2 regions of the Paenibacillus tritici genome follow, and region 1 is predicted to be linked to the other one. Evidence: riboswitches for the same ligand, from Rfam matches in the RefSeq annotation. Region 1 holds a riboswitch; the other holds the start of a gene.

Region 1 (10,072 bases):
TAATCACGATCTCCGGTGTCTCCTCGGCTTCCTTGACGATCCGGATCATGGTCTCAATGAAGCCATCGAGCGTCTCCTTGCTCTCAGTCTCGGTCGGCTCAATCATCATACATTCCTCTACGGTCAGCGGGAAGTAGACCGTCGGCGGATGATAACCGAAGTCGAGCAGCCGTTTGGCTACATCCAGAGTGCGCACGCCGTATTGCTTAAGGCGTCTGCCGGACATAACGAATTCATGCTTGCAGACACCCGGGAAGGGAATCTCGAAATAAGGGGCCAACCGGTGCATCATATAGTTGGCGTTCAGCACCGCATTCTCGGAGACCTCGCGCAGGCCGTCCGGCCCGTAGGTGCGGATATAGGCATAAGCACGGACGAGAATACCGAAGTTGCCGTAAAAAGCTTTGACGCGGCCGATGGATTCCGGCCCGCCGCAGTCCAGTGTGAAACTGCCATCCTCGTTCTGGGCCACAGTAGGCTGCGGCAGGAACGGAATTAGCTTCGCCTTCACGCCAACCGGTCCGGCTCCCGGCCCGCCGCCGCCGTGCGGTGTGCTCATCGTCTTATGCAGGTTGAGATGGACCACATCGAAGCCCATATCGCCCGGGCGGGTGATGCCCATAATCGCGTTGGAGTTCGCTCCGTCGTAATAGAGCAGACCGCCTGCTTCATGCACAATGGCCGCGATCTCTACGATCTGAGTCTCGAAGAGTCCGAGCGTGCTCGGGTTCGTCAGCATCAGCGCAGCGGTGTCGCTGCCGACAGCGGCCTTCAGCGCTTCAAGATCGACCATTCCCTTGTCGTTGGAGGGGATGGTCACGGTGTCGAGTCCGGCCGCTGCGGCGCTGGCGGGGTTAGTCCCGTGTGAGGAATCCGGCACGATCACCTTGGAGCGGACTTCGCCGCCGCTCTCGTGATAGGCGCGGATCATCATCAGGCCGGTCCATTCGCCATGGGCTCCGGCAGCAGGCTGAAGGGATACAGCGTCCATGCCGGTCAGTCCGGCGAGATCCTTTTGCAGCGTGTACATCAATTCAAGCGCACCCTGAATGCTCTCTTCCGGCTGGTACGGGTGGATTTTGGACAGGCCGGGGAAGCGGGCGACATCTTCATTGATCTTCGGGTTATACTTCATCGTGCAGGAGCCGAGCGGATAGAAGCCGTTATCGACGCCGAAGTTGCGCCGCGACAGGGAGGTATAGTGGCGGATGACATCCACTTCAGAGACCTCCGGCAGAAGTACAGGTTCGCTGCGCAGCAGCCCTTCAGGAATGAGTGAGCCAAGGCCCTCGTCCTGCGGCACATCACACAGCGGCAAAGAGTAGGCCGATCGGCCGGGACGGCTTAATTCGAAGATCAGACTTTGTTCGGGTTTCATATACAGCCCTCCAGTACACTTGCGAATTCGTCAATTTCGGTTCGGCTTCTTTTCTCCGTTACGGCAACCAGCATATGTCCGGCCAGCTCGGGATAATCCCGGCTTAAGTCATATCCGCCGAGATAGCCTTCCTTCAGCAGCTTGGAGTTCACCGCACTCACACTGCTGCCTTCCGGCAGCTTCAGTACAAATTCATTGAAGAACGGGGCGCTGAAGACGCGCTCTGCCCCGGCAATGGCAGCCAGCCTTCCGGCGGCGTAATGACTCTTGCGGATGTTCAGCTCGCCAACCTCACGCATTCCCTCTTTGCCCATCACGGATAAGTAGACGGAGGCGCACAGCGCCAGCAGCGCCTGGTTGGAGCAGATATTCGAGGTCGCCTTCTCGCGGCGGATATGCTGCTCCCGCGCCTGAAGGGTCAAGACGAAGCCGCGCTTACCGTTACGGTCAACGGTCTGGCCGACGATCCGGCCCGGCATCCGGCGCATTAACGGCTCGGCAACGGCGAAGAATCCGCAGGTCGGACCGCCGAGCGAAGCGGCAATTCCGAGCGGCTGCGCATCGCCGACGACGATGTCGGCGCCAAGCCGTCCGGGCGCTTCCAGTACGCCCAGCGCAATCGGATTCGCGCTGACGACAAGCAGTCCCTTGACCGCATGGACCAGCGGTTCGATCCCGCGCAGATCCTCAATGCCGCCGAAGAAGTTGGGGGACTGAACCAGAACGGCGGCGGTATCGCCGTCGATTGCGGCGGCCAGCTGTGCGAGGTCCGTCACACCGTCTGCATAGTTGATCTCTACAATTTGCAGGCCCCAGGCATTGGCGGAGGTGCGCAGCACCTGCCGTGCTTCAGGATGAACCGTGCGGGAGACAATCAGCTTCTTGCGTTTGGTGGCACCGGCGGCCAGCACCGCTGCTTCAGAGAAGGCGGTTGCGCCGTCATACATACTGGCATTGGCAACCTTCATGCCGGTCAGCTCACAGATATAGGACTGGAATTCAAAGATCGCCTGAAGCTCCCCCTGGCTGATCTCCGGCTGGTAAGGAGTGTAGGCAGTATAGAATTCCGAACGGGAAATCACATGGTTGATGACGACCGGAACGTGGTGGTCGTACAATCCGGCGCCCAGGAAGCTGGTGTGGGTGTCGAAGTCGGCATTCTTGTCAGCCAGGCCCTTCATATGGCGAAGCAGTGCATATTCGTCCAGGGCGCCGGACATCGGCATTGTTCCCTGGTAGCGGACAGACTGCGGAATATCGGCGAACAGCTCGTCAATGGACTGTATGCCTACAGTTTCCATCATTTCTGCACGGTCTTGCTCCGTCATGGGCAGATAGCGGTGCTTCATTGGGGCTTCACTCCTTGGCTCTTTTTGTAGAACGGGGCTTTGATGACAACAGCCTTAAGCTGCTTGCCGCGGATCTCCACATACACCTCTGTGCCGGTCTCCGTATAGGCAGCATCCAGCAGGGCGAGTCCGAGATTCCGTTTCAGTGTCGGGGATTGGGTGCCGGTCGTGACTTCACCGATCTTCACTCCGTCCGCATACACGGGATAGTGGGAGCGGGGGATGCCGCGGTCGATCATCTCAAGACCTACCAGGCGGCGCGGCAGGCCGGCTTCCTTCTGCTTCAGCAGGGCAGCGCGGCCGATAAAATCAGCTTTGTCCAGCTTCACGAAGAACTGGACACCGGCTTCAAGGGGAGTGATGTCTGCTGACAGCTCCTGGCCGTACAGCGGCAGCTTGGCCTCGAAGCGCAGCGTATCGCGTGCGCCGAGTCCGGCAGGAGTCAGGCCATGCGGAGCGCCTGCTTCGAGCAGGCCGTTCCAGAGAGCAGCCGCTGTAGCTGCGGGAGCGTACAGCTCGAAGCCGTCTTCACCGGTATACCCGGTGCGGGAGAGCAGGACAGTTACACCGCAGACCTCAGCTTGCTCGATGAAGTGGAAGGGCTTAAGCTCCGGGAGCGGGACCTGCGTGACCTGGGCAAGAATGGTCTCCGCCAGCGGTCCTTGGAGCGCGAGCAGCAGGGTCTCGTCAGAGACATTCTTCATGCTGACACCGCTGAACTCAGGTGTGAGATGCTCCTGCAGCCACTGGAAGTCCTTGTCGATATTGGAGGCATTGACAACAAGCATGTAACGCTCCTCGCCCAGCCGGTACACGAGCAGATCGTCAACCACTCCGCCGCCCGGATAGAGCATAAGCGTATACTGCGCTGCGCCGTCCTCCAGGCGGCTGACATCATTGGTGGTCATAAGCTGCAGGAAGGCCTCGGAGCCGCTGCCGGTAACCATGAATTCTCCCATATGGGAGACATCGAATAATCCGGCCCGTTCACGGACGGCTTCATGCTCCTTAACGATTCCTGTGAACTGCACCGGCAGCTCCCAGCCGCCGAAATCAATGCATCTGGACTCCGCGTAGGCGGAATAGAGGTCATAAAAAGGCGTTCTTCTCAAAGACTCCATCTCGTCACTCCCTTGGTCTGTTTATATACAAAAAAGGACAGGCGAAAGCCATTATGCATACACGCATAAATGAACTTTCGCTCTGTCCTTTGTACCTGAGAGTTACCCTGCAGTAACGCGCAGGTTTCCCCGTTGGTGATCCGTGAGACCTGCGCGGCAGGCCTGGATGCTCTCCAGAGATGCGTCCGGCAAAGGTCCTTTTGCCTGAGAGATTCACCCATCCCGGGCTTACTCCTTCGGCGCTGTCTTCCTGTGAGACAGTCTCTCCCTATGCCATCATTCGCAAACGATATGATATTCTACTGATTCCATTAAACCGGGTAACCCTCCATACTGTCAATCAAAAAAACGTCAAAAAGTTGACAAATTAAATTTTACTGTCAGTTATATTGACATTAGGCAAGTCAATAAATTAGGCTATAACTAAATTTAGAACTCCAAATGTGGAAAAGAGGCGGCTTGTAAATGAGTGAAGTGCTGGACAACCTGGTATACAGCGAAGAGCATGAATGGGCACAGCAGGGTGAGGGACGTGTAGTACGTGTAGGGATTACGGATCATGCGCAGCATCTGCTCGGCGACATCGTGTTTGTAGAATTTCCGGAAGTCGGGGCAGCGATCTCCGCAGGCGACAGTGTAGGCAGCATCGAATCCGTGAAGACGGTGTCAGAGCTGTATTCACCGGTATCAGGGACGGTCACCAAGATCAATGACGCCCTGGAGACCAGCCCGGAACTGATCAATGACCAGCCATACGGCGGCGGATGGATTTTTGAGCTGGAGCTTGACGGTGAGTTCGCCGAGGCGGCTTCCGGCCTGCTGGATGCGGCTGCTTATAAGGAATTGGTTGGAGAATAAGGTTCAGCTTAGTTGCTGAACGGCTGGATACGACAGGCTTCTCTTATTACATTAGATGTCACTAATGTGAGAGGTCTGTCTTTTTGCGTCTTTATATCATTCTGGAAAGCCAAGCAGCCCCGGATAAATGTTTGGAGCCAGATGCCACAGGAAGGGCAGAAGAGCCAGGCCCGCAACGGAAAATACAGAGCACAGCAGCAGGAAACGGTAACTTTTTTGCGGACGGGTGGCGGGCTTGAGCACGAAATAATACACTCCGGCTGAATAAAACGGAAAAAGCACGGCGGCAGACATCCCCATACAAACGATAAATGTTGCTTCCCCGGCAGAGCTGGGGATCATGGCGTCGGGGTTATAAACCGGATTGACCTGTAAAAAGAGGAGAAGAAACGTCGAATACGCGCTCAGCAGAAGCAGGGGGAAACAGCGGATACGCCCATTCCCGGACAGGCCGTAGAGCATCCACCAGACCCCAAACCAGGCCAGGGCGAAGATAGCTCCGGCAATAAGGTAATCAGCGCCAATTGCAATCAGCTTGTCCAGCGGATAGACGCGGGCCAGGTCTCCCCAGAAGTAACCGGAGGAGAAGAACTGCATGAAGGCGGCAAAAAATCCGACAAAGAGGGTAAGCATCCCCTGGGCAATAATGATCGTGATCAGAGAAACTGCCAGCCGCAAAAACCTGAAAAAACCTGCGGCCTCCGGTGCCGCTCCGTTTGTATCCTGCATAGCGGTCTATCTCCTTATATTAGCAAATGGATATATGCTCCTGTCGCCTGCCGGTATTTGAGCTGATTCGCGCGCAGTTACGTGCTATTCTTCCTCCTGAAGCTGCCGCAGAACAATCAGTTCAACCCGGCGGTTCTTCTGCCGTCCTTCGGCGGTTGTATTATCGTAGGCAGGTCTGGTATCGGCGTAACCGGCGTACTGGAACGTATCGGGGCTAAGCCCCTCGTTGTCCAGGAAGAAGCGCAGCACAGACAGTGCGCGGGCGCCGGATAGATCCCAATTGTCGGTGTAGACCGATCGAAGGGTTACCGGAACATTATCGGTATGTCCTTCGATGCTGACCGTGGCGCCGATGCCCCGGAACAGGCCGGAGAGCTGACGCAGTGCAGGGAAGGCAGGCGATTTCAGCTCGGCTTGGCCCGCATCGAAGAGGAACCGGTCACTAAGCGTGATCGCAATGCCCTGCGGCTTGTCTGCCACAAAGATCTGTTCCCCGAGGTTATTCTCCTCCACATATTCGGTGATGACTCCCATTAGAGCCGCCAGCTTCGCTTCCTGTTCACGAAAAGCCAGCTCACGCGCAGACGGCTGGTGTCCGGCAGTGTCACTGTTTTGCCCGGATGTACCAGTGCTGGTGCCATCGCCGGAGCTGCCACCGGAATCTGTGGCGCTTCCTTCCCCATCGCCCCCGGAAACCGCTCCTTGCGTTCCGCCGTCATCTTCTTGTCCGTTCGGGACGGCCTGGCCGCTGTTCCCCTTATTGCCTTCTAGAACTCCATTACCGCCCTCCAGCACAGAACCGCCACTCTTGAACGTATCCGATAAGGAACCTGAAACAAGCGCATACTTTTGCGAATCCAGACTGCTCATGGCATACAGAATCACGAAGAAAATGAGCAGAAGCGTAATCAGATCCGCATAGGTAATCATCCAGCGGTCCCGGCTCTCCTTGCCTGCGGCGCGGGGCTGTCTGCGGTTTCTTTGTCTCATAGCGGTTCCCCCGGGCTATTGCTGCTGCGTTTGGGGGCGGCGTCTGAAATGAACGGGGCCAGTTTTTTGCGGACCAGATGCGGGTGATCCCCATTCTGCAGGGACAGGATGCCAACGAGCAGCATCTCCATGGTGCCCAGTTCACTTTGGCTGCGGGATTTAATTTTGGAGGCAATGGGTAAAAAGATTAAATTAGCACTGGCTACGCCATAGAGCGTGGCTGTAAAAGCTACAGCAATGGAGGCACCCAGCTGGGAAGGGTCCGTTAAATGGCCCAATACACGGATCAGCCCCATAACGGTGCCGATAATCCCCATTGTGGGAGCATAGCCGCCGGCCGCTTCAAAAATTTTGGCGTAACCTTCATATTTCAGCTCCTTGGCATCCATTTCAAGCTCCAGGATTTGCCGGACCTGATCCGGGTCATTGCCATCGACAATCAGAAACAGCCCTTCTCTGGTGAAGGTGTCGGGATGTTCTTCGGCTCGTTTCTCCAGTGCGAGTACGCCGCCGCGCCGCGTGACTGTAGCCATGGAGATCAGCTCTTCCGCCTGTTCCTGACTGGTGTCCGGCTGTCTGCCAAAAGCCAGGCGCAGAGCCGCCGGTACACTGCGGAGCTTGGAGGCCGGAAAGCCGATAAGTATAGCGGCCAGGGTGCCGCCGAAGACAATAAGCGCAGCATTCGGCTGCAGCAGGCCGGACAGGCTTCCGCCTTCCCACAGAAAACCGCCGATCATTGCGGCAATCCCGGCCACCAGGCCGATTATTGAAGTGATATCCATAAATTCAGGCTCCTTAAATTTCTATATATTATGGTTTGCAACAGTCTGGGCAACGCTGTATAATAAACGGGAACGTGCATTCCTATCTTCCATATTTTTCAGCTTGGTATGGATGAAGGCTCATTAGGGTTAAAATTATAATATATTCATATATTCTAGACGATAGAGGGGAGACGGGCAAATGAATGATATTGTCGTCAGTACGAAGACTTTTGAACTGGAGTCCGAGTATACACCCCAGGGCGATCAGCCTCATGCCATAGAAGAGTTAGTGGACGGCATCCGGCAGGGCAAGAAGCACCAGACGCTGCTGGGAGCGACAGGTACAGGCAAGACCTTTACCATCGCACAAGTAATTTCCAAGTTGAACCGCCCGACGCTGGTCATCGCGCACAACAAGACGCTTGCTGCGCAGCTCGCGAGTGAGTTCAAAGAGTTTTTTCCAAGCAATTCGGTTGATTACTTCGTCAGTTACTACGATTACTACCAGCCCGAGGCGTACATTCCTTCCTCCGATACCTACATTGAGAAAGATTCCAGTATAAATGAAGAAATCGACAAGCTCCGCCACTCGGCGACCAGTTCTTTGTTTGAACGCCGTGACGTCATTATTGTGGCGAGTGTGTCGTGTATTTATGGCCTCGGTTCACCTAAGGAATACGGAAGCTTGCTGCTCTCCCTGCGGGTAGGGATGGAGAAGCCGCGCAATCAGATTCTGAGCCGGCTCGTAGATATCCAGTATCAGCGTAATGATATCAACTTCGTGCGGGGGACGTTCCGTGTGCGGGGGGATGTGGTTGAGATCTTCCCGGCTTCCCAGGGAGAACATGCGATCCGGGTAGAGTTGTTCGGAGATGAGATAGAACGTATTACGGAGATAGATGTGCTGACAGGTGAACTGATCGGCGAACGCGATCATATCGCGATCTTCCCGGCGTCCCACTTTGTCACCCAGGAAGAGACGATGCGTGTAGCCCTTGTTAATATTGAGCGTGAGCTTGAGGAGCGCCTGGCCGTACTGCGTGAAGCAGGCAAGCTGCTGGAGGCCCAGCGGCTGGAGCAGCGGACCCGTTATGATATCGAGATGATGAAGGAAGTCGGCTTCTGCTCCGGCATCGAGAACTATTCCGGTCCGCTTACCTTCCGTGAGCCGGGCGCCACTCCCTATACCCTCATGGACTATTTCCCGGATGATATGCTGATTGTGATTGATGAGTCCCACGCTACGCTGCCGCAGATCCGGGCGATGTATAATGGTGACCGTGCGCGTAAGACAGTGCTCGTGGAGCACGGGTTCCGCCTGCCGTCTGCGCTGGATAACCGGCCGCTGCAATTTGAGGAATTCGAAGACAAGGTGAGCCAGATTATATATGTGTCCGCTACACCGGGACCTTATGAGATGGAACACTGCGATACTATGGTGCAGCAGATTATCCGTCCTACTGGTCTGCTTGACCCGATCATTGAAGTGCGCCCTACCGAGGGGCAGATTGATGATCTGATCAGTGAGATCCGTGACCGGGTGGAACGGGATGAGCGTGTACTGGTTACAACGCTTACGAAGAAGATGTCTGAGGACCTGACCGATTACTTTAAGGAAATCGGGATTAAAGTGCGTTATATGCACTCGGACATCAAAACGCTGGAGCGTATGGCAATCCTGCGTGATCTGCGGCTGGGTACATTCCATGTATTGGTCGGGATTAACCTGCTCAGAGAAGGGCTCGACCTGCCGGAGGTCTCGCTTGTCGCTATCCTGGATGCCGACAAGGAAGGGTTCCTCCGCTCCGAGCGTTCGCTGATTCAGACGATTGGCCGTGCAGCCCGTAACTCGGACGGCCGTGTCATCCTGTATGGCGACCGCATTACAGATTCCATGGAGAAGGCGATGAGCGAAACCCAGCGCCGCCGTGAGATCCAAATTGCTCATAATGAGCAGCACGGCATTACCCCGACGACCATTAACAAGAAGGTACGCGACATCATCGAGGCGACGAAGGTGGCCGAGTCCAAGGCCGATTACCTTACCGGCGTTGGCGGCAAGCTGAACAAGAAAGACAAGCAGAGCCTGATGCAGCGTCTGGAGGCGGAGATGAAGGACGCCGCCAAGAACCTGCAATTCGAGCGCGCCGCCGAGCTGCGCGATGCCTTGCTTGAGCTGCGGGCAGAGTAAGGCGGCGATGAAGTTAACAATCCAGGGAACGGCGCTATTCAGGCCGTTCTTTTTGAAGATAAAGGGGCCATGCCCTTGCGTATCCCGCAGGGACAGCTTGCCGTTGAAGCCCTTAGCGCATTCCGAAGGAACAGCCCGCAGTTAAGCTCTTGGCGCGTATCCCGCAGGGACAGCGTGCACTCAAGCCCTTAGCGCGTATCCCGAAGGGACAGCGTTGTCGGCAAGCGGCAGCGAGCCGTATCCTGCACTGGTAGTATAGCGGTCCCGTAGGGACAAGCGAGCCTATTCCCCCAGTAGTCGTCCATCCACCCAGCCCAACTCTTTCCGCCAAGTTTGCAGGTGTCCAGAGGGTGCAACCCTTGGGGCCCTCCCTTGGAAGGGAGGGTTTGGGAGGGATCGAAAGGTAATGTTTTTGCATTTTAAATTCCCCTTAAAGGAGAGGTACCGTTGGCACATGAAAGTATAGTAATTAAGGGCGCAAGAGCCCACAACCTCAAGAACATCGACGTAACGATTCCGCGTGACCGCTTCGTCGTGCTGACGGGACTGAGCGGCTCGGGCAAATCGTCCCTGGCCTTCGACACCATCTATGCCGAGGGTCAGCGCCGGTATGTGGAGTCATTGTCTGCGTATGCCCGCCAGTTCCTGGGCCAGATGGAGAAGCCGGATGTAGATTCCATTGAAGGACTCTC
Region 2 (10,072 bases), 480 kb from region 1:
ATCTGGAATTCCCTGCTGTTGCCTTCCTTCAGCCGGTATTCCAGCTGTCCCTTCCCCAGAATGCGCATCCCGCTGGTCAGCTGCTGGATAGGCTTGAACACAAGCCGGCTGAGCAGCGCCAGCAGGATACCTATAATGATAATAATGGCGAAGGGAATAACCTTAATAATTCGCTGGAAGACCGGCAGCTCGTCGAGAATAGACTTCTCATCCAGCAGAATGAAGACATTCAGATTGGAATATTGTGAAGGCTTGTCGATCAGCAGATAATTATTGCCGTTGCTCAGCCGGATTGACTTATCCGCCGGGTGGTCAGGATTGCCCAGCTGGCTGCGGATGAGGGCAAGATCCTCCCCGGCGAATTCGCCCCATAGCAATTTGCCGTCATTGCTGATGATGCCGATCTGTCCGCTGCCTGCTGTTGACTCCAGTTGGGTCAAGGGCTGAGCCAGGGAGTCGATGCTGACCAGTACCCCCATCAGGAGCCGGCCGCTCTTGTCCGGCAGCACCTTGAATAACACCGGCTCCCCGCCGAGGATCACGGTCTCCCACTTCAGGGAGGCCTGGAGATTAGGAGCCTTCAGGCGCGGGGACAGACCGGAGGTAATCATCTCCTTCTCCTGATAATACTCTCTCTGGCTGCTGAGGAATAACTCTTCCCGGTCCTGATGGTATACGAATACACTGCGGATGATAGTGTAATAGCTGACATCGCTATACCACTGGTCCATCAGCTTGCGGATGGACAGGTAATAGTTGACACTGTCCGGGCCGCTGTCGGAGTATAGCTCCAGCAGCATATTTTCATTCGCCGTACGCAGCAGATAATGGCTGGTCTGCTCCAGCAGCTCATCGAGTGTACCTAAGTGAAGGGTTAAGGTGTCTGAAGCGGACTTCGCAACTTTCTCCCGGACAATGTTGGTGGAATAGAGATTGGTGTAAGAGAGAAACAGGAACAGCGGCGTGACCAGCAGCAGGACAAGTGCGCTCACTTTGAATCGCAAGGATAATTTCACAGTTTCACGTTCACCCCTTAGGTACATTTGCGCCCTGGCGGCAGGAAAGGGGAAGGACGTCTGCCGTCCTTCCCCTTAGCCTATTTATTTAGGATTGTTTAGCTTTCCAGGCATCATATTGCTTCTGAACCTCGGCACGGATATCTTCGATTCCGTTGGCCTTCAGCTTCTTATTATATTCCTCAAGCACCTTGTCTACACCCAGACTGCCTGTTTCCAGCAGTGGACGGAATTCCTTGATAATGTTGCTGACCACGGATACCTGTGTTTTGACAGGGTCCGTATTGAAGTTGAAGCCGAACGACTTCACCTTATGGGCGCTCTCGTTATAGGCCTTGAACTTCTCCCATTTATCGGCACTTTCGCCTTCCCACAGGTAGGTTATGGTCTGGTTGCCGAACATCCATTCAATCCCCGGCGCCCAGCCAGTATCGGCGCGGGTAGCAATGCCGTCAGGGAGCTTGATGAAGTTGTCCTTGCCGTCCACCTTGACATACTGCCGTCCTTCCACGCCGAAGTCAATCAGATTAACCAGGTGCGGGTCCGTATGGAGCAGATTGAGCAGCATCATCGTCCGCTCCGGATCAATGGAGGTACGTCCGATCGCCATCATGGAGTTGCTGACGCTGGCGGTGCTGATCTCAGGTTCATTCCCCTTCAGCTTCACCAGCTCAATGCCGGTGGCGATGGAATCTTCCTTGTCGGAATCCGGCTTATCCGAACCGAACTTCATCCAGGTCTTGCCGGCCTTGAAAGCGTCTTCAGTGCTGGTCTTAGTAGTGGCGGCATCCTTGTTGATGTAGCCTTTGCTGAACCAGTCGCCGTAGAGCTTCATCCGGTATATCGCTGTGTCGGACTCCATGGAGCTGATAATCATCTTATCGGTCTTCGTATCCAGAACGATACCGGCAGGAGCGCCTGCAACCAGCTCATAACGGAAGTTTTCCTTCATGCTCTCTTTGGTTTTGTCGAAGTAGCCCAGCGTATCGGAGCCGCTGCCGGAGAGCCAGATCGGCGCAATGGCCGGTTCCTTCTCCTTGATCGTCTGCAGCCATGGCTCCAGATCCTCCAGCGTCTGGATCGAGTTCACATCGAATCCGTATTTATCGACCAGATCCTTCCGGAACATAATCGTATGGCTCTCGCCAATTTCCTTATTGGTGGGAATCGCATATACTTTGCCGTCTACCGTTCCGCCGTCGAGGAAGCGGGGATCGAGTGTCTCCTTGATGCCTTGTCCATATTGGGCTAACAGATCATCAAGCGGCAGGAATGCGCCTTTGGCTACGTTGTTGGCGAAATCCGCCCAGTTAGGGGCAAAGGTCAGATCCACCTGTTCCCCGGATTGGTAAGCCAGCGCCATCTTCTCGGCCCAGGAGGACCAAGGAAGCCCCTGGAAGTCAATCTCGGCGTTAATTTTCTCCTTGAGATATCTATTGATCTCTTCCACAACCGCCTTGGTATCATTCTGCGGGAAATTCCCAACCGTGTAAACGGTTAACTTCCGGAACGTTGAAATATCGGGATTACTGCTGCCTTCTGTTCCTCCGGCGGTAGCGGCTGCTGTCGATTCTGCCTTGGATGGAGCGGAAGCGCCCGAATTGCCCCCGCCGCACCCGGTAATGCCCAGTATCACGGCGGTCAGAGCAGCAAACACCGCGCCAGAGCTTCTTGTTGTTCTCATTTGTATGAACCTCCTCAATGATAATTAGATCATATATTCTAACCGGCATTTACGCCAGAGTCAGACCGGGTTACCCTTTGATGGCCCCTATCGTAAGGCCTTTGGTGAAGTACTTCTGGAAGAAGGGATAGACGAACAGGATCGGGCCAATCGACACCACCACCATGGCCATCCGCAGACTTTCGGTCGGAACCGATTCTTGGACCATCAGGGCTACTCCGCTGCCCGCCAATTGGTTCTTGAAGAACTCTGCCTGACGGATCATCTGGATCATGACATACTGCAAGGAGAACTTGTCCGTGTCATTGATGAAGAGCATGGAGTTGAACCAGTCATTCCAATACGTCAGTGTAGTGAACAGGCCAACGGTGGCGAGAACGGGCAGCGAGATCGGAAGCACCAGCTGGAAGAAGATCCGCCATTCCGATGCCCCGTCCAGTTTGCCGGATTCGATCATCTCTTCCGGGATCGTCTGCTGGAAGAAGGTGCGGGTTATGAAGATATAGAAGGCATTGGACAAGCCGGGCAGAATAAGCGCGACCAGCGAGTCCTTGAGATCCAGATAGTTAACGTACAGCAGGTAGAAGGGGACCAGCCCGCCCGAGAACAGCATGGTAATCAGCAGGTAGAAGTTAAACGTCTTTTTGAAAGGAAAATCCTTCCGGTAGAGCGGATACGCATATAGCGCAATCAGCAGCACGGCCAGAACAGTCCCGATAAGGGTAACGGTCAGGCTGACGCCATACGCTTTAACTAATGTCTCCGAATGCTTGAACAGATATTGGTACGCGGATGCGTCGATATGATCGGGCCAGAATTTGTATCCCTGCAGCGTCAATGTCTTCTCGTTTGTTAAGGAGATGGCAACAATGAGCAGGATCGGCAGGATACACGCCAGGCTGAAGGCGATGAAGAACACATGAAGTATAATCTGGGCGGTGGTAGAGCCCTTGGCGTAAGCGCTGGTTCGGGATGCAGTAGTCATTAGAATCCTCCGTTTCTAGAAAAGAGCCGTATCGCGGTTCAGCTTGCGGGCCAGAGCGTTCGCGCCTATGACCAGGAAGAAGCCGACGATGGACTGGTAGAAGTTCGCCGCTGAGGACATCCCCAGGTCGTTGAGCTGGATCAGGCCCCGGTAGACATAGGTGTCGATGACGTCCGTAGTCGAGCGCAGCGCACCGGAGTCCAGGGTCACATGGTAGAACAGCCCGAAGTCAGAGCGGAAGATGCCGCCCATGTTAAGAATCGTGAGAATCACCATGATCGGCGTAAGCAGCGGCAGGGTAATCTTGGTGATCTGCTTCCATTTGCTGGCGCCGTCCATCACCGCAGCCTCATACAATTCTTCGCTGATGCCGGTGATGGCTGCAAGGTAGATGACACTGCCGATCCCGATGGAATGCCACATCTTGGTGATCCACAGAATGTAAGGCCATGCGTTAGGATGCATATATGCGTTCACCGAGGAGTAGCCGAACATTGGCAGAATATGCTTGACCAGGAAGCCGTACTCCGGGTGCAGGAAGGCATAGACGATGAAGCTGACCACGACCATGGACAGGAAGTTCGGCATAATCATGACGGTCTGGAAGAACTTCGAAGCCAGCTTGTTACGCACCTCATTGATCGCAATCGCCAGCGAGACCGAGAGAATGAGTCCTGAGATAATGAAGACCACATTGTACCCCACGGTGTTGATGGTCACGCGCAGGGCGTCAGAGGTGGCGAAGAGGAACCGGAAGTTATCGAGCCCGGCCCAGGGGCTGCCCATAATGCCGTCAATATAGTTGATATTCTTGAAGGCAATGAATAATCCGAACATCGGAATGTAGCAGTTGATGAAAAAGATAATCGAGGTGGGCAGCAGCATAATCAGCAGCACCCGGTATCTCACGATATTGAGCAGCAACCGGCGGAAGCGGCCCTGCGGCTGCGTATAGGGCGGCTTGGTTAAAGCTTGGGTTCTAGGATTTGTCATAGGTTCTAACCTCACTCTGCTTATTCTGGATGAATTTATTATAGTAGAGACGATGAACGGAATTCTCTCTTGCAAATGACCCTGTTTATTCAAAAATGACCTGTTCCCGCAAAACTCCTGTAGAGCATTGCGACTTTTTTCACAGATCATTACTCACATTGCCGGTAATATGTTAGAATATCAGAACGCATTAACGCTTCACCAATTTAATACATCACACAAGCTATGATTGCTATGGATCACACTATAGCAGGAGCAGCTTCTGGAGAGACTGCGGGGAACCGCAGCGCCGAAGGGTTCACAATCTCAGGCAAAAGGACAGAAGAGTACCGGATTTGTATTTGCCGTGCTGAGGAACCCTCTGCCGGGCAGAAGCTTATTTGGATATTCTTTAGGAACCGGGAGATTGGATGACATCCAGTCTCCTTTTTGTTTTGTTTTGGAGTTACCGGCATAACAGCGTCATATATATTAAGGGGGAAACAGGTATGGCACAGACAGAATTAAAGAGAGAGCTGGCTAACCGGCATGTTCAGCTTATAGCTATCGGCGGCACCATTGGCACAGGGTTGTTCCTGGGCTCAGGCAAAGCGATTCAGCAGGCCGGGCCTTCCATTATGCTCACGTATCTCATCGTGGGAATTGCCGTGTTTTTTGTGATGCGGGCGCTGGGGGAGCTGCTGCTCTCCAAGGCGGGGTATCAGTCTTTTACAGACATTGCTGAGGACTATCTGGGGCCCCGGACGGCGTTCATTACGGGCTGGACCTACTGGTTCTGCTGGATTATGACGGCGATGGCGGATGTGATTGCGGTGGGCGTCTACGTCCAGTATTGGTTCGATATCCCGCAGTGGGTGCCTGCTGTCATCTGCCTGATGATTCTGCTGGGCCTCAATTTGCTGACGGTCAAAAGCTTCGGCGAGCTGGAATTCTGGTTCGCTCTGATTAAGGTAGTTACGATTCTGGCCCTGATCGGCCTGGGGATCATTCTTCTGGTGATCGGGTTCAAGACAGATGCAGGCTCGGTTACAGTCCGCAATCTCTGGGAGCATGGCGGCGTGTTTCCGAACGGGGTGAGGGGCTTCTTATTCTCCTTCCAGATGGTGGTATTCGCTTATGTGGGCGTGGAGCTGGTGGGGGTATCGGCGGCCGAAACAGCTAATCCGGAGAAAAACATTCCGTCAGCCATCAATAAAATCCCTCTGCGGATTCTGTTCTTCTATGTAGGCGCGCTCTTCGTGCTGCTGTGCATTAACCCTTGGACCCAGCTTAGCGCGGCTGAAAGTCCGTTCGTGAGAACCTTCAGTCTGGTGGGAATTCCGATTGCTGCAGGGATTATCAATTTCGTGGTCTTAACCTCGGCGGCCTCTGCCTGCAACAGCGGGATGTTCTCGACCAGCCGGATTCTCTACAATCTGAGCAGACGGAATCAGGCCTCCCCCCAGCTCGGCAAGCTGAACCGGAATCATGTACCTGCGAATTCCCTATTCATTTCTACTATAGTGATCTCTGCCGGGGCACTGCTCAGCAAGCTCATTCCGGGTCAGGCCTTCGGCATCGTGACTACGATCAGTGCCATTTGCTTCATCTGGGTCTGGGGTGTTGTGCTGGTCTGCCATATCAAGTATAAAAGGAACCGCCCGGACTTACATGCCACTTCCAAATTCAAAGCGCCATTCACCCCGGTGATGAACTATGCCGTCCTGACGCTGTTTGCTGCCATTCTTGTGATCATGCTCTTTGCCGATGAGACCCGTCCGGCGCTGCTGTTCACCCCGCTCTGGTTCATTCTGCTGTTCCTCCTGTATTCCATGCGGAGCAAAAAGGAGAAAAAGGAACAGGAAATCAGTATAATCAATACATAAACTGATTTCAGCATGACAAGGGAGCAGCAGCCGCATGAACAAAACAGACCGCATGTTAGCTATCGTACTGGAGCTGCAGCGTAAAGACGTTGTACGGGCAGAGGATTTGGCGGCAGCCTTCGAGACGAGCGTAAGGACGATCTACCGGGATATTCAGGCTCTCAGTGAAGCCGGAGTGCCGGTGATAGGGGCGACGGGTCAGGGATATTCATTAGTGAAGGGGTATTTCCTGCCCCCGGTCAGCTTCACCGCCGAGGAAGCGGTGACCCTGCTGATTGGGACGGACTTCATTGAACAACGGTTCGACGCTCATTACGGGACCCAGGCCTCCGCAGCAGGCAGGAAAATCGAGGCGATTCTGCCGGAGGATGTCCGCGGCAGCGCCTCCCGGATACGCAAGAGCATCCGGCTGCTCACCCCGGGCAAAGAAATCACGCAGGGAACGGAGCAAGTGTACATCGAGCAGATCCGCCGCGCAATCCTGGAGGAGCGGAAGATCAGCTTCGGGTATTGGAAATTCAGGCATGAGGCGGATGGTAGTCACCGGAGTGTCCGCACGGTCAGGCCTTACGGGCTTGTACTGAACAGAGGTGCATGGACACTGGTCGCCTATTGTGAGCTGCGGCAGGAGATCCGTCATTTCCGGTTATCCAGAATGAGCGAGCTTACCGTTCTGGATGACCGGTTTCAGGCGCCTGCGGATTTCGATCTGCACGAGTACCAGCCGGAGGATGACCGCCATGTACACGTGCGTATTTTGGTTCAGCCGGAGATCGCGGGCAAGGCGGCTGAATCGGGTAACTTTTATCTGGAGGCAATGGAGGACCAGGCTGACGGAAGGCTTATGACCTTTCGCGTGCGCCAGCCCGAGGATCTGCTGCAGTGGGTACTCGGCTGGGGGGCAGACGCTGTTGTGCTGGAGCCGGAAGCCTTGCGGAACCGGGTGCGGGATGAAGCTGCGAGGATGTTCAGCCGCTACTGACATCACGTAGTGACCAGGGAAGAATTCATTGTGAGGAGTTACGAACATGAAGCACCGGTTACGCCCATATATGACCCGCCTGACCTCTCTCAGTGAAGCGGAGCAGCAGGCCATACTGGATGAGATTCTGGTTGAGGAATACAGCAAGGGAACCATTCTGCTCAGGCAGGGGGAGGTTCCCGGGAAGTGCTATTTCGTGTTACAAGGCTGCGTGCGGCAGCATAGCGTGGACGTTACAGGCCGCGACATCACCTCTAACTTCTATACAGAGGAGCAGGCCATCGCGATCTTCAATGCGCATAAGGAGGATGCCTCTTCGGAATACAGCCTGACCTGTCTGGAGGACTGCGTACTGGTTGTCGGCGCGCTGAATACGGAGCAGGCCATGTACGCCAAGCATACGCAGCTGGAGGGGATGACCCGCCGGATGATCGAGGAGAACTTCGGTCAGATGCAGGAGGCATTCGCTGCTTTTGTGGCCGCTTCCCCCGAAGACCGTCTGAAGACACTGATGCAGACAAGACCCGGATTGATCAGCCGCGTCCCCCAGCATCAGCTGGCCAGCTATCTCGGCATGACCCCGGAGTCCCTAAGCCGGATTAAGAAGCGGCTGCAGTGTGAACGCGCGGAGCCGGAATCCTGAACAGCAGCCATATCCCGAGTCCCAGCTCCCCGGCGGTCATCGGCAGTATAAATATCCACTTCACCATCTGGATGAACCCCGTATATTCTGGCACGAGTAAGCTGCACAGATGCAATGCCATATAACCGAAGCCTGCCAGCAGCAGCAGTACACTGAGGGGCTTCGGAATATTCTCCGCCCGAACCGCAAGTAATCCTACCACGAGCAGATGCCCGCCGAATAGAATCAGCCCCGCCGACCATACCGCCTCGAATCCCTGAAGAGCAAGCATAACCTCCCCCTGTAGTTGTCCTTTGGTGAAGCCGGAGAGTTCCGGTGCACTTCCTCCTGTAAGCAGGGAAACCACGATCAGACTCGACACAGCCACCCCCAATACCGCCGTATAAGCCAGGCGCAGCCAGGCCCCCAGCAGGGATAGACCCGGATGTACAGGCCTCAGAACCTGATATAAGGCCCAGGCAGCCACGACGTCACAGGCGATGATTACGATCCACCCGAGGATTTCGGCCCTGAACAGCGAAGGAGAGGACTGAAGACGGGCGAAGGTAGCGGCGGCATCCCCATTCACCACAACACTTCCATGAATATATCCATACGAGAATGCGGCGGCAATTGCCATTACAATGAGTGAGATTCCCCCGGTACGTGCCACTGTTACTGACATCAGCATAACCCCCTGATTGATTAATGATTGTGGTTATATTGTACGCAGCAGCGGGCAGGGGGGCATTGACTTAAGATAAGAGGGGAATGTTTAATTTTAAATATTAAGAATTGAATAAAGGATAGCCATCAAAAAATGTCGAACCTTAGTTTAGGATATTGCTGAGCAATGAAGCTAACTGAATAAAAGGAGACCCGCACCTATGAAAAACATCGTACGCTCCCTTGAAGATATAGTGAATCTGGTACCCATCCTGAAAGCTGCTTTTCCTTATGATCTGTCGGTTGCGGTCTGTGACACTGAGAAGTTTCTCGTCTATTACCCTGGGGATTCCATTGATCTGGGGATTAGCGCCGGGCAGATTATTCACGCAGATGAACCTCTGTATCATGCACTGAAAAATGATGAATACACAAGGGCCAATGTTCCCAAAGAGTATTACGGATACGAATTTGTGGGCACCGTCCTTCCGGTACATGGAGAGGATGAACGTGTCTGCGGGGCGATCTGCATTCAGGTGCGCAGACAGACCGAGCTGCGGGAAATTGCCGACCGGATGACACTGTCCCTGAATCAGGCTAATGCACGGATCGTGCAGGTAGCGGGCGGGTCTAACCAGTTGGCCGACTTCTCACAGAAGCTGCTGGCCCAGTCAGAGACCACTGCTGCAAGTGTCCAAAAAAGCGATGAAGTGCTGGCCGTCCTGAGGAAGGTTGCCGACCAGACGCATCTGCTTGGAATTAATGCGGCCATTGAGGCCGCCCATGCCGGGGAGAAGGGTCGGGGCTTCGACATTGTCGCCAGAGAAATCCGCAAGTTCTCACAGGAGACCGAGCAATCCGCGCAGCGGATACGGGACACCCTGCGGGAGATCCAGACAGCGATGAAGGGAATCGGTCAATCCATCGGTCAGATTGCTTCGGTGGGGCAAGAGCAGGCAGCTTCAACGCAAGAGATGTCCAGCTTCATTGAGGAGATCCGGGCGATGTCGGAGCAATTGAACCAGTTCGCGCAGAAGCTGTGAGGCAAGTGTGGAAGCTGCCTGCATAGGCCCGCGAATCTTACAGATGTGCGATCAGTGTGGCCGCCAGCGCCAGGAAGGCCGGGAGTCCTTGCATCAGCAGAATGGATCTCTTGGAGGTGAGTCCGCCGTAGATCGCCGCAACCGCCACGCAGATGAGGAAGAACAATTGCAGCTGGTACCCGAAGTCCGCGCTCGGATGCAGCAGGCCCCAGATTA

Evidence for each region. A riboswitch is a leader RNA that binds a small molecule or an ion and turns the genes downstream of it on or off. The one in region 1 is predicted to bind glycine.
Region 2: it holds a riboswitch for glycine, as region 1 does, so the genes downstream of both, KDC22_RS32215 (amino acid permease) here and gcvT (glycine cleavage system aminomethyltransferase GcvT) in region 1, are expected to answer to the same signal.

Annotation. Positions count from the first base shown of each region.
Region 1 covers NZ_CP073365.1:7,003,783-7,013,854, reverse strand. The annotation lists gene gcvPB (aminomethyl-transferring glycine dehydrogenase subunit GcvPB) at 1-1,378, opposite strand, end outside; gene gcvPA (aminomethyl-transferring glycine dehydrogenase subunit GcvPA) at 1,375-2,727, opposite strand; gene gcvT (glycine cleavage system aminomethyltransferase GcvT) at 2,724-3,848, opposite strand; glycine riboswitch at 3,929-4,027, opposite strand; glycine riboswitch at 4,031-4,128, opposite strand; gene gcvH (glycine cleavage system protein GcvH) at 4,314-4,706, shown strand; gene KDC22_RS30190 (hypothetical protein) at 4,803-5,435, opposite strand; gene KDC22_RS30185 (flagellar motor protein MotB) at 5,520-6,425, opposite strand; gene KDC22_RS30180 (flagellar motor protein) at 6,422-7,207, opposite strand; gene uvrB (excinuclease ABC subunit UvrB) at 7,389-9,380, shown strand; gene uvrA (excinuclease ABC subunit UvrA) at 9,828-10,072, shown strand, end outside.
Region 2 covers NZ_CP073365.1:7,487,481-7,497,552, reverse strand. The annotation lists gene KDC22_RS32235 (sensor histidine kinase) at 1-992, opposite strand, end outside; gene KDC22_RS32230 (ABC transporter substrate-binding protein) at 1,105-2,700, opposite strand; gene KDC22_RS32225 (carbohydrate ABC transporter permease) at 2,771-3,685, opposite strand; gene KDC22_RS32220 (ABC transporter permease) at 3,701-4,678, opposite strand; glycine riboswitch at 4,931-5,010, shown strand; gene KDC22_RS32215 (amino acid permease) at 5,167-6,543, shown strand; gene KDC22_RS32210 (helix-turn-helix transcriptional regulator) at 6,578-7,525, shown strand; gene KDC22_RS32205 (Crp/Fnr family transcriptional regulator) at 7,572-8,168, shown strand; gene KDC22_RS32200 (DUF4386 domain-containing protein) at 8,125-8,832, opposite strand; gene KDC22_RS32195 (methyl-accepting chemotaxis protein) at 9,035-9,856, shown strand; gene KDC22_RS32190 (DUF1304 domain-containing protein) at 9,894-10,072, opposite strand, start outside.